3 regions of the Vibrio sp. D173a genome follow, and region 1 is predicted to be linked to each of the others. Evidence: riboswitches for the same ligand, from Rfam matches in the RefSeq annotation. Region 1 holds a riboswitch; each other region holds the start of a gene.
What was found. A riboswitch is a leader RNA that binds a small molecule or an ion and turns the genes downstream of it on or off. The one in region 1 is predicted to bind thiamine pyrophosphate.
Positions count from the first base shown of each region.

Region 1 (4,251 bases):
TAATGACATATGGCAATGCCATCAAGCCATTAACTAAGATGACCACAAAAAACGCCAAGCTGAATACATCGGTAAACGATCGCAGTAATAGGAACAATCCGGTGCTAATCACCAATCCCGGCGTTACTAAGATAATGGTTCCAATCAGCTCAATTTGATCGGCGCGAGTATTTTTATACTGCAATCGCCAACGTCGACTGGTCAGCAGAATCGACACACCAGCAGCAACGGCAAGAGAGCTCGCCTGTACCGCAACTTTGAGTGAATTGAACAGTGCAGACCAAAAGCGCTCATCGGTCAGTACCGACCAAACTTGCTGGTTGATACCACTGAACACCACCATCATAAGTGGCGGTATTACTAGTAAAAAGGCACCCATGATCCAAAAGCTATCCCAAGCTTTTGACCACCCATGATCCTTCGTTAAATATTGCTGTACCGATGTACTGCTAGCGCTTACTGAGACTGGCTTCGTCAACTTCTGCACGCCAATCGCTAACAAGCCACATAGTAGCATTTGCCACAGTGCCAAAAGTGCCCCAGCCTGCAGATCAAAATCGAACTTAATCGCCTGATAAATGGCGAGTTCAATGGTGGTCGATTTCGGTCCGCCGCCTAACGCCATCACGGTGGCAAAACTGGTAAAGCAAAGCATAAATACTAAGCCACTTACGTGTGGTAATTGCTGCCTTAGGCGTGGCCATTCCACCCAGCGGAATTTGTCCCAATGACTCATTCCAAGGTGTGCACACAGTTTATGTTGCTCTGCGGGGATCGACTCTAATGCCTGCAAAAGTAGCCGCGCTGCATAAGGCATATTAAAGAACACATGCGCAAGTAAAATGCCGTTCAGACCATAGATGGAAAACGGCAGCTCAGCGTCGATACTTTTCAGCCATTGAGCTAATAAGCCGCTATTACCATAAATCGCCAATAAGCCAAATACACCGACTAACACAGGCAGAACTAAGGTAGACGCAAACAACTTTAATAGTAGAGACTTACCATAGAACTCACGTCGAGAAAGCGCATGAGCAACCGGAATAGCCAAACCGACACTCAAAAGCGTAGAGAGAAAAGCTTGGTAAAAGCTGAACTTGGTAACGTGCTGATAGTATGGGTCTCCCCACACCATAGACACATCAAGTGAAGGCGCTTGAACAATCAAAGCACCTAGGGCAGAAACAACAAAGGTCGCGATAATCATCGCGACCCCTAACCCTATTTTCGGAACAGAATTCAAAAGTAGAACCTATGTTAGAACGTCAATGCGCTTTGCCACTCGCGAATCCAAGTCTTGCGCAATTTCGCTACTTCATCTGCACTAAAGCTAAGTGGCTTGCTTGGTACGCTTAAGGTTTCAAAGCCTTTTGGTAATTCAACGTCAGTCACTGGGTACATCCAGTTACCTGTTGGCATCGCAGATTGGAACTCATCACTCAAGATGAAATCCATGAATTCATCCGCAAGTTCCGCATTCTTTGAACCTTTGACCTTAGCCGCCACTTCCACTTGCATGTAGTGGCCTTCGGTAAAGTCTGCGCTGGCGTATTTCGCATCACCTTCTGCAATCAAATGGTACGCTGGAGAAGTCGTGTAAGACAGCACGAGGTCGGACTCTCCGTTCAAGAACATCGAGTAAGCTTCTGACCAGCCTTTGGTAACCGTAACTGTTTTCGTTGCCAGTTGCTTCCATGCTTGAGTCGCATCATCGCCGTAGATGGACTTCATCCACAACATCAAACCTTGACCCGGAGTCGAAGTACGAGGGTCTTGGTAAATCACTTTCAGATCATCACGCTCTTCCACCAGCTCTTTCATGCTTTTTGGAGGGTTCGCCAACTTCTCCTTGTTGTATACAAACGCGAAGTAGCCGTAATCGTACGGTACGAAGGTCTTATCATCCCAACCGTTAGGCAAGGTCGTCTTCGATGTATCAACGTTGTGCTCAGCCAGAAGCCCAGTCTTTTTCGCTTCCGCCATCAGGTTATTATCCAAACCTAACACGATATCCGCTTTGCTGTTGCTTCCTTCCAAGCGAAGGCGGTTAAGGATTGAAACACCGTCGTCCAGCGCGACGAAGTTAACATCGCACCCGCATTTGGCTTCGAACGCTTTTTCGACCTTAGGACCTGGTCCCCAATCGGCAGCGAAAGAGTCATACGTATAGACAGTTAGGGTGTTTTCAGCGGCAAACGCCGAAGTAGAAGTGATGGCTGCAAGGGCAATCAGACTAAGAGTGGTTTTCACTGCTCGCTCTCCATTTGCATTATTGACATGAATTGAGCGGCACAGGGTTGAGGCGGTATTTAGGACTTCCAATATCCAGACTCAATTCCTACGCCAGCATTATCTGGTTCAGGTAATACGGGTCCCTGTTTGCTCAACAACGTTAAGCGATTAGGTCTCAGCGCCCAATGGTATTGATAAGCTCAATGCCAAGTGGGTTTGCTCCCCGATGAGTTGGATGGATTGTAAAGGTCTTTGATTGATTACACAATCAACGTTGGTCATAACCCCAACGTGGCACTAAACCTTGCTCAATGCCAAGGTGATCCAGAATTCTCGCCACCATAAAATCCACTAAGTCTTCGATAGTTTTAGGTTGATGATAGAAGCCCGGCGCTGCAGGCATAATGGTGACACCCATTTGCGAAAGCTTGTGCATGTTTTCAAGGTGCAACGTCGAGAATGGCGTTTCACGCACTACAAGCAGCAACTGTCCGCGCTCTTTCATTACCACATCAGCAGCGCGCTCAATCAAGTTATCCGACATGCCGTGTGCAATGGCCGCAACACTACCTGCAGAACATGGACACACCACCATTTGCTTAGGCGCCGCAGAGCCAGAAGCCACCGGCGAAAACCAGTCGTCTTTGCCACAAACGGTGATGTTATCTGGATTGCAATTAAGGTGCTCAACCAGCGCTTTTTGCGCCGCTTCAGGGCCACTTGGGAGTTTCAGGTCATGTTCGGTCGCCATTACCACGCGCGCAGCCGAAGAGATCAACACGTAGACGTGGTAATCCGCTGCCACTAAACATTCAAGAAGACGAAGTCCATACGGGGCACCAGAGGCGCCCGTTAATGCGAGTGTGATGGCTTTTTTAGGGGTTACTTTTTGCTGCATAGATGTCATTAAGCTTTTTGTTTCAGTTGTTCCAGAAGCTTGCCGTGGATACCACCAAAGCCACCGTTACTCATCACGAGGATTTGGTCACCTGGCTGCGCTTGCTCTACGATTTTTGCGACGAAGCTGTCCATCTCTGCATCAACAAACGCAGGCTGTTTACACTGGTCTGCAATATCCTGTACCGACCAATCAATGTTATCCGGTTGGAAGAGGAACACTTCATCGGCAATGTGTAGAGAAGCCGCTAAAGTATTCTTATGCACACCACGTTTCATGGTCGCAGAACGAGGCTCTAAAACGGCAAGGATACGTTTTTCACCAACCTTGTTACGTAACCCACCCAATGTCAGTTCAATCGCCGTTGGATGATGAGCAAAATCATCATAAACCGTCACGCCTTGCTCTTCGCCTTTTAGCTCCAAGCGACGTTTGGTATTAATAAAGCGACCAAGAGCCTGACAAGCTAACTCAGGAGCCACACCAACATGACGCGCAGCAGCAATAGCCATCAAAGCGTTATCTACGTTGTGGTCACCAACAAGGTCCCAATCTACAACGCCCACTTTCTCACCTTGCAGTGACACTTCAAATTTAGAACCATCGACAACCAGCTTGTGTGCTTGCCAATCACCATCGACACCAGAGAACTGCTTTTCAGTCCAGCAACCGCGCTCGATCACGTCTTGTAGCGACTGATCTTGCTTTGGTGCAAGGATCAAACCGTTGCCCGGAACAGTGCGCACCAAGTGGTGGAATTGACGCTTGATCGCTTCTAGATCGTCGAAGATATCTGCATGATCGAACTCAAGGTTATTCATGATCAGTGTGCGTGGATGGTAGTGAACAAACTTAGATCGTTTATCGAAAAAAGCACTGTCGTATTCGTCTGCTTCAACGACGAAAAACATACTTTCACCCAAGCGTGCTGACACACCGAAGTTACCCAACACACCACCAACTAGAAAGCCCGGTTGGTAACCGCAATCTTCTAAGATCCAAGCTAGCATGCTTGAAGTGGTGGTTTTACCATGGGTACCTGATACCGCCAGAACCCAGCGATCGTGCAATAAGAACTCTTGTAACCATTGTGGGCCCGAGGTGTAACGCATATTGGTATT
Region 1 covers NZ_JAHGAH010000016.1:51,484-55,734, reverse strand. Annotated here, with positions in the region: gene thiP (thiamine/thiamine pyrophosphate ABC transporter permease ThiP) at 1-1,243, opposite strand, end outside; gene thiB (thiamine ABC transporter substrate binding subunit) at 1,258-2,250, opposite strand; TPP riboswitch at 2,319-2,468, opposite strand; gene KIV40_RS02745 (flavin prenyltransferase UbiX) at 2,501-3,139, opposite strand; gene mpl (UDP-N-acetylmuramate:L-alanyl-gamma-D-glutamyl-meso-diaminopimelate ligase) at 3,139-4,251, opposite strand, start outside.

Region 2 (4,251 bases), on a different contig from region 1:
CGCGCCAGAGTGAACACCCTGCAGTTCAACTAACTCTAGGTACTCACCCGCTTTCACTTCTGACGCACTGCTGTTGCCTGTCGCAATCACTTTGTGATTCGCTGATACGTCTAAGCTCGATTTTGCACCACGAGCAGCACTTGCGGTAGATACTGCGCCCAAGTAACTCGCCGTCTGGCTGTTGTGTAGCAAAGTTTTCAATTCACCATTAGCAATCATGACGTTGTCTTGAGTAGCAAAACCCTCACTATCAAAGCCCGAAATTGCCATACCATTTGGCATGTAAGCCGCGTCGGTAAAGGTAATCAAATCACTCGCAATACGTTGGCCAAGCTTGTCACCCAATGGTGTAATGCCTTTCATCGCACTTACGCCAGAGAAAGCACTGCCAAAAGCACCGAACAAACTTGCTAGCGCATTGATATGGAAGATTGCTGGGTAGTTACCCGTCGCAACCGGAGAGCCGTCAAGAAGATCGCGAGCAAGGTTGTAACCACCTTCGATACAGTAAGCAGGGTTCAACTCATCAAAACGACGACCAAGTGACATTTGCCCTGCCATCGACTGTTTACCGTCTTTTTCAAACAAGGTGTACGCGTAACAAGTAAACGAGCGTTCGAAGTGTTGGCACAATGAGCCTTGTGTATTGGCGATGATTAATTGCGTTTCGCCATCACTATAACCATTGTAAGGTGCGCTAGAAGCGTGAGGCAGAGCGACTACGCCTTGCTCAAGAGCGAGAGACATTTCAATCTTTTCATCAACCGAAGTTGTGTCTTCTTGAGCAATCTCAGCCACGTCAGTCGTGATTTGGCTGTTCACGCAACTAATGGTCTGGTGTTCGTCTTGCTTGGAAAAACGAGCGCTTTGCAGTGCATTAGTCAGCATCAAATCTAAGCTCGGTTGTTCTAACGATTCAGAGTAGCTCGTTGCGACACGCGCATCTTTAACAACACGAACACCCAGAACTTGGCTTGAGCTTACTTTGTACTCATCCAACTGCCCTTGGTTCGCTTTCAGAGAAAAGCTGCTGTTGCAGTTTACAATGACGTCCGCTTCTGCGCCTTGACGCTTTGCTTCTGATAGGACGTAATCAACCGCATTAAGAAGTTGTTTTTCTTGGCTCATTAGTTACCGCCTCCTACCAGAATGTTATCGACTTTCAGCGTTGGCTGACCGACTGTTGTTGGCACTGAACCACTCACGGAACCACACATGCCCGGCGCAAGCGCCATGTCTTTGCCGACCATGCTGATTTCTTTCAACACTTTTGGACCCGTGCTGATCAGCGTTGCCGTTTTCAGAGGCTTGGTTATTTTGCCATTTTCAATGAGGTAAGCTTCACGAACAGCAAAGTTGAACTCGCCCGTGCCCGGTTGAACCGAGCCGCCGCCCATCTTCTTCGCATAGATGCCGCGTTCGATACCTGCCAGCATGTCATCAAGTGAATGCTCGCCTTCTTCGATAAAGGTGTTACGCATACGCGAGGTTGGTGCGAACTTGTAGTTTTGACGACGACCAGAACCCGTAGGTTCGTAACCTGTCTTCATGCCACCCATTTTATCGACCATAAAGCTGGTTAGCTTACCGTCTTTGATCAACTGAGTGCGCTGAGTCTTCATGCCTTCGTCATCAACATGGATCGAACCCCATTCGTTGGTCATGGTGCCATCATCGACAGCATTCACTGCGGTGTGAGCAATCATTTCGCCCATCTTGTCGTGGAATACGGACGCTTTCTTCGCAACCGAAGTGGTTTCTAGCAAGTGACCACAAGCTTCGTGGAAGATAACGCCGCCAAAGCCGTTACCAATTACCACTGGCATTTCACCCGATGGGCACGCATCCGCACCAAGTTTTACTAACGCTTGCTGCGCGATAGTTTGACCTAGCTCTTTCGCATCAAGTTGTTCACTGAACTCCCAACCAGCAAGAGCGCCTGGACCTTCCATACCAGAAGACTGCTCATTACCTTTTTGCGCGACAGTATTACCAGCAACTCGGATGTAGTGACGAGTATCGTCAACGTGTAGACCTTCAGAGTTGAAGATAGACACTTGTTGTTCGCGCTGAAGCACGCTGCCAATGAACTGGCTGATATGGTCACTCTCTGCGCGTGCGGCTTGGTCAACTTGCAATAGGAAAGCGATTTTAGAATCTAGGTTCGCGTCTTTGCCAAGTGGCATACGACAACCATGTTGAATTGGGTAGCGGTTCAGATTGAGAGAACCTGCTGAGGCGATTTGCTCACGCTTGTCTTTTGCTGCAAGCAGTGAAGTTACGCGTTTTAGTTCGGCTTCATCTGTGCTGTTGGTGTAACCGTAAAGCACTTTATGACCGAAGAAGAGACGAATACCGATACCAAAATCGATACCCGAGTTAACCTTGTCCACCTCACCAGATGCGATCTGGACAGTGTTAGTTTGATGGTGTTCAACGAATAGCTCAGCGAAATCAGCCCCTAAAAAGAGGGCATGATCGATCACCGCTTTCGCTGTTACAGAATTAAGCATGAAATCTCCTTGCTCGTTGATCGTCCTAGCCTTCCCCATCTTTGAGTTAGACCCTGTTTATTAAAGTCATGTCATAAATTGAATGACCCAAAGACATATTGGCAACGCGTTAAATGTTAACACTTTTTTAACCTTGTTTTGTGCTAATCCTTGCTAAATCAAAGAACGATTCGTTACGTATTATGTCGATATCTGATTACTAGATAGTGTCTTGAACTGCCATTTTCAATGCAGCACGTTATTTACACTAAATTCGGTTCTCTCATTACTGCTCTCAAGTCTCATATTTAACCGATTGCTCTGTCTTGGTCGGAAAAAACACGTGCACCGTAACTGAGTGAACTGCTATTATCATGACGAAATAGTCGGGGGGCCCTTGCAGTTTATGCATCGGCTGAGATCGAAATTCGAGACCCGTTGAACCTGATTCAGTTAGCACTGACGTAGGGAACTATCATCACTTTGCCACTAGCCTGCTTGAGTTTTATTGTCGCAGCTAGCCTCAATGGATCCGATCACCGATCTTCCCTTGCGATGGCCAAGTCAGTTCCTATACGTCTGTAATAGGAGCGACCATGGCGCAGCAGTCAAGCCAAGAAAAACAATTAACCCAACCACACGCTACAACTTCAATAGACACACCGATTGTGTTGACGATTGCAGGTTCTGACAGCGGCGGCGGCGCAGGCATTCAAGCCGACATAAAAGCGATGTCCGCAAACGGCAGTTTTGCTTGCTCGGTAATCACGGCGATTACTTCGCAAAATACCCAAGGCGTTTCTGCGATTTTCCCAATCCCTCTCGACCATGTAGAGAGCCAACTTGATGCGGTATTTACCGACCTCAACATCGTTGCAGTTAAAGTGGGCATGCTGGCCGATTCCAATATCATCAAAGTCGTTGCAGACAAAATTAAACAATACCAGCCAAAACACCTCGTGATTGACCCTGTTATGGTGGCCACCAGCGGCGATCTATTACTGGAACAGTCGGCAATCAGCACTTTAAAAGAAGAATTGATTCCGCTCGCAGACATCATTACCCCTAACCTACCAGAAGGCGCCGCATTGACGGGTAAGCCAGTGCCTCAGTCGGAATCTGAAATGAACGATATGATTGCTGATTTACGCGCGCTCAGTGCAAAAGCGGTGCTGTTAAAAGGCGGCCACTTAGAAAAAGATGAAAACAGCAACGATCTGCTGATCATGCAAGACAGCGCCGAGTTAATCAGCGCTAAACGCTTTCCAACCAAAAACACCCATGGCACAGGCTGCACGCTGTCTTCTGCTATCGCGTCTTACCTTGGCCAAGGCAACAACCTGCACAAAGCGGTGCACCTTGGTAAGCAGTACATCAGCCAAGCTATCGCGCACGCTGACGAATTGGATGTCGGTAAAGGTCACGGCCCTGTGAACCACTTTTTTGCAGGTCCTAATTTTGGGAAAAGTAAAGATGTGCGCTAATGCACTGGGCATTCAGCTTACCGAAGCAAGTCTGCAATACAAAGACAGCCAAACGCCAACATTAGCAGGGTTGAGTATGACCATCCCTGCCAATCAATGGACTGTGTTACTTGGCCGCAGTGGTTGTGGAAAAACGACGATCCTTCGTTATCTAGCGGGCTTGTTAGACGACAAAGTCGAATGGCATGGTGAATTAACCACCACGGATGGCATCGCTCTGCACGAACGTATCGCCTACATGGCACAACAAGACTTGTTGTTGCCGTGGCTAAATG
Region 2 covers NZ_JAHGAH010000197.1:2,025-6,275, forward strand. Annotated here, with positions in the region: gene KIV40_RS19085 (TldD/PmbA family protein) at 1-1,128, opposite strand, end outside; gene KIV40_RS19090 (TldD/PmbA family protein) at 1,128-2,513, opposite strand; TPP riboswitch at 2,870-2,980, shown strand; gene thiD (bifunctional hydroxymethylpyrimidine kinase/phosphomethylpyrimidine kinase) at 3,089-3,976, shown strand; gene KIV40_RS19100 (ABC transporter ATP-binding protein) at 3,966-4,251, shown strand, end outside.
Region 2: another riboswitch for thiamine pyrophosphate. It lies ahead of thiD (bifunctional hydroxymethylpyrimidine kinase/phosphomethylpyrimidine kinase); the one in region 1 lies ahead of thiB (thiamine ABC transporter substrate binding subunit).

Region 3 (4,251 bases), on a different contig from region 1:
ACATCAATTGGAATAATGGGTGACTAAATACATGGATATATCTCGTCGACGCTTGCTTCAATCTTCCTTAGCGATCTCTGCGCTTACCGTTCTGCCTGCATGTTCTCTATATAGGGGCACTAACAAACAAGGTCAGCATATATACGACATCACTGCAGAGCCTTCTATTGCTGAATTAGTACCAGGATTTAATACGGATGTACTCGCGTTTAATGGATCGATTCCAGCTCCTACGATTCGTTGTCGCCAAGGCGAGAAAGTTATTATCCGATTTACCAACAAGCTTTCAGAGCCAACTACAATCCACTGGCATGGCTTGCGAATCCCTATTGAAATGGACGGTGTCCCTTTCTTGAGCCAGCCGCCTATCATGCCGGGTGAAACATTCGTTTATGAATTTACACCGCCAGATGCGGGTACGTTTTGGTATCACCCACATATGAATAGCGTTAAGCAGCTTGGTATGGGGTTAGTTGGTCTAATTATCGTTGAAGAGGCTGAGCCTGTTCAGTTTAATGAAGAGCATGAAGTCGTTCTCAAGCATTGGCATTTAGACAAACAAGGTCAGTGGAAGAATCTAATGGTGCCGCGCTTGAGTGCACGCATGGGAACGCCAGGAGAGTGGAGTAGCGTCAATGGTGTTCATGAACCTGTTTATGCGTTGAAGCAGAATGCAACAACGCGACTAAGAATTGCTAATGTCGATAACACCATTACTTACCCGATCGCTATAGAAGGAGCAGAGGCTTGGGTTATTGCTATTGATGGGAATCCTGTTAAAACGCCTTATAAGCTCACTCAACACAAAATTGGTCCGGGAATGAGGTTAGATGTCGGATTGATTGCTCCAAGGGCAGGAGAGCGTGTTTATGTGCGTCAAATGAGAGGGCGCTTCCCATTCCCTTTGTGTGAGTTCGAAGTTGTTGAGTCTGACCTGCCGACCAATCAGAAACTGCCTTTATTGCCTCTTAACCCTGTGCCTGATCTTGATTTGGAAAATGCTGATCAAATTGATTATGTGTTTGAATGGGAGGGGGCAGTCACTCCTGCCGATAAATCGGGCAAAGCGATACCTAAGTTTTGGCTAATGAATAAACGAGCTTGGGAGGGAATGAGCAAAGATAATATTCCTGCGCCGCTTTCAACATTGGAGGTGGGAAAAACCTATATCTTCAACCTTAAGAACGTCACCCAATATCATCATCCTATTCATCTTCATGGACATACATTTACCGTTCTTGAATTAGATGGCAAAAAACTCGATGAGCCGTTTCATACCGATACGGTCTTACTTGGAAAAAATGGCAGTGCGAAAGCGGCATTTGTTGCAGATAACCCAGGGCGTTGGATGTACCATTGTCATGTGATCGAACACATGAAGACGGGGTTGATGGGTTATATTGAAGTAAAGTGACTCCTGTAACTTTTTAAATCTTGATAAGTTTTAAGCGCTATACTTTGCTGAATTCTAAGATTGTATAATCACTATTACCGTAAATTTGATTACAATGTCGCCATTAACTTTTCTGGGGGAATTATGGGGCAACTATCCGTTTTGGGTTTTATTGCATTGGGTGGCGCATTTGGTGCATGTTCTCGTTACTTAATTTCTGAACTTTGTGTGATGCTACTTGGTCGTGGTTTTCCATACGGTACATTAACGGTTAACGTTGTTGGCTCATTTATTATGGGTCTACTAATTGCTGCGTTTGAAACTGAGTTAATGGTCACTGACCCATGGCGTCAAATTATCGGGCTTGGCTTTTTGGGCGCATTAACTACGTTCTCGACTTTCTCAATGGATAACGTGTTGCTTATGCAGCAGGGAGCTTTCTTTAAGATGGGATTGAACGTATTGCTGAATGTCGTGTTAAGCATTTCGGCTGCGTGGATTGGTTTCCAATTATTGATGCGTAGCTAGCAAAAACACTCAAATCTTCATCAGGTCGGCTTGGTTTAACCAAGCCGTTTTTATATACTGATTTCACTTGTCGGAGTGCCATAAGGCTGAGACCGTTAATTCGGGATCCGTTGAACCTGATCAGATTAGAATCTGCGAAGGGAACAAGAGAAGATATCTACACCAGAGTTCTATCTGGTTGACCTATCAAATAGTCGAATGTTGTTATAGACGAAGAGCACTCGCTCGACTTGTCTTTAATTCGATTCCTCTTGTCGCATCTATCCGCCAAGCATTTTTATCCCAATACTTTTTATCTAAGCATAACAAAGCAAGGAAAAATGCTATGTCGAGTCGCAAGCAAGCGAGACTGGAAGCAAAACAGTTCATTGATACACTCTCGGTACAACCGTACCCTAATTCAAGCAAAGTCTACGTAGAGGGTTCACGTCCTGATATTCGTGTGCCAATGCGTGAAATATCACTCGCTGATAGCCTTATTGGAGGCACAAAAGAAGCGCCTATTTTCGAGCCTAATGAGCCAGTACGCGTTTACGATACCTCGGGTGTATACACAGATCCAGAACACACCATTGACCTCTACAACGGCTTACCTAAGCTGAGAGAAGGGTGGATTGAAGAGCGCTCCGATACTGAGCTAATTGATGAAGTAAGCTCGGTGTACACCAAAGAGCGCTTAGAAGACGAAACGCTAGACGATCTTCGTTACGGAAATCTACCACGTATTCGACGTGCCAAAGATGGGCAATGCGTGACTCAATTGCACTATGCTCGCCAAGGTATAATCACCCCAGAAATGGAATACATCGCTCTACGTGAAAATATGGGGCGTGCTCAATACCGTGATGAAGTGCTGAATCAACAACATCCGGGTCAAAGCTTCGGAGCGAATCTTCCAAAAGACATTACCGCCGAGTTTGTGCGTAAAGAAGTCGCCGAAGGTCGAGCGATTATCCCTTCCAATATCAACCACCCAGAATCCGAACCAATGATCATTGGCCGTAACTTTTTGGTCAAAGTGAACGCCAACATCGGTAACTCATCGGTCACTTCTTCGATTGAAGAAGAAGTAGAGAAGTTAGTATGGGCAACGCGCTGGGGTGGAGATACCGTTATGGATCTCTCTACTGGACGTAATATTCACGAAACTCGCGAGTGGATTCTACGTAACAGCCCAGTTCCGATCGGTACCGTACCAATGTATCAAGCGCTTGAGAAAGTGAATGGTGTGGCGGAAAACCTTAACTGGGAAGTGATGCGCGATACTCTGATCGAGCAAGCAGAGCAGGGCGTTGACTACTTCACTATCCATGCCGGTTTACTACTTCGTTATGTGCCAATGACTGCAAAACGTGTTACTGGTATCGTCTCTCGTGGTGGCTCTATCATCGCGAAATGGTGTTTAGCACATCACCAAGAAAGCTTCTTATATACTCACTTCCGAGAGATCTGTGAAATCTGTGCTAAGTATGATGTGGCACTTTCTCTCGGTGATGGTCTTCGTCCTGGTTCGGTTGCCGATGCTAACGACGAAGCGCAATTTGCAGAGCTCAAAACCTTAGGTGAGTTGACCAAAATAGCGTGGGAATACGACGTACAGGTGATTATCGAAGGTCCTGGTCATGTTCCAATGCATATGATCAAAGAGAACATGGAAGAGCAGTTAGAGCACTGCCATGAAGCTCCTTTCTACACCCTTGGTCCACTGACGACAGACGTCGCTCCTGGTTATGACCATATTACGTCAGGCATTGGCGCTGCCATGATTGGTTGGTATGGCTGTGCGATGCTTTGCTACGTAACTCCTAAAGAGCATCTTGGCTTACCAAACAAAGAAGATGTAAAGGTAGGTATGATCACTTACAAGCTTGCTGCGCACGCCGCTGATTTGGCGAAAGGACACCCTGGTGCACAAGTTCGTGATAACGCGCTTTCTAAGGCTCGCTTCGAGTTCCGCTGGGAAGACCAATTTAACTTGTCGCTCGACCCCGATACCGCTCGTGCCTTCCATGATGAAACCTTGCCTCAAGAGTCTGGAAAAGTTGCTCACTTCTGTTCGATGTGCGGACCAAAGTTCTGCTCCATGAAGATTTCGCAAGAAGTCCGAGAATATGCGAAAGACACTGAGCAAGTTGCTGCGGACCAAGCTATCTCAATCAAAATGCTAGATGATCCTCTTGAGGGGATGCGTCAGAAATCGCAAGAATTTAGAGACACAGGTTCTGAGTTATACCACCCTGCAGTACATGCCGAGGTAAGTGACTGATGAGCAAAATCCTTATTCCGTCATCATTGATTGAACTAACAGGTTTAGTTCAACAATGTTTGTT
Region 3 covers NZ_JAHGAH010000122.1:22,647-26,897, reverse strand. Annotated here, with positions in the region: gene KIV40_RS13720 (multicopper oxidase family protein) at 32-1,414, shown strand; gene crcB (fluoride efflux transporter CrcB) at 1,538-1,921, shown strand; TPP riboswitch at 1,983-2,081, shown strand; gene thiC (phosphomethylpyrimidine synthase ThiC) at 2,247-4,187, shown strand; gene KIV40_RS13705 (thiamine phosphate synthase) at 4,187-4,251, shown strand, end outside.
Region 3: another riboswitch for thiamine pyrophosphate. It lies ahead of thiC (phosphomethylpyrimidine synthase ThiC); the one in region 1 lies ahead of thiB (thiamine ABC transporter substrate binding subunit).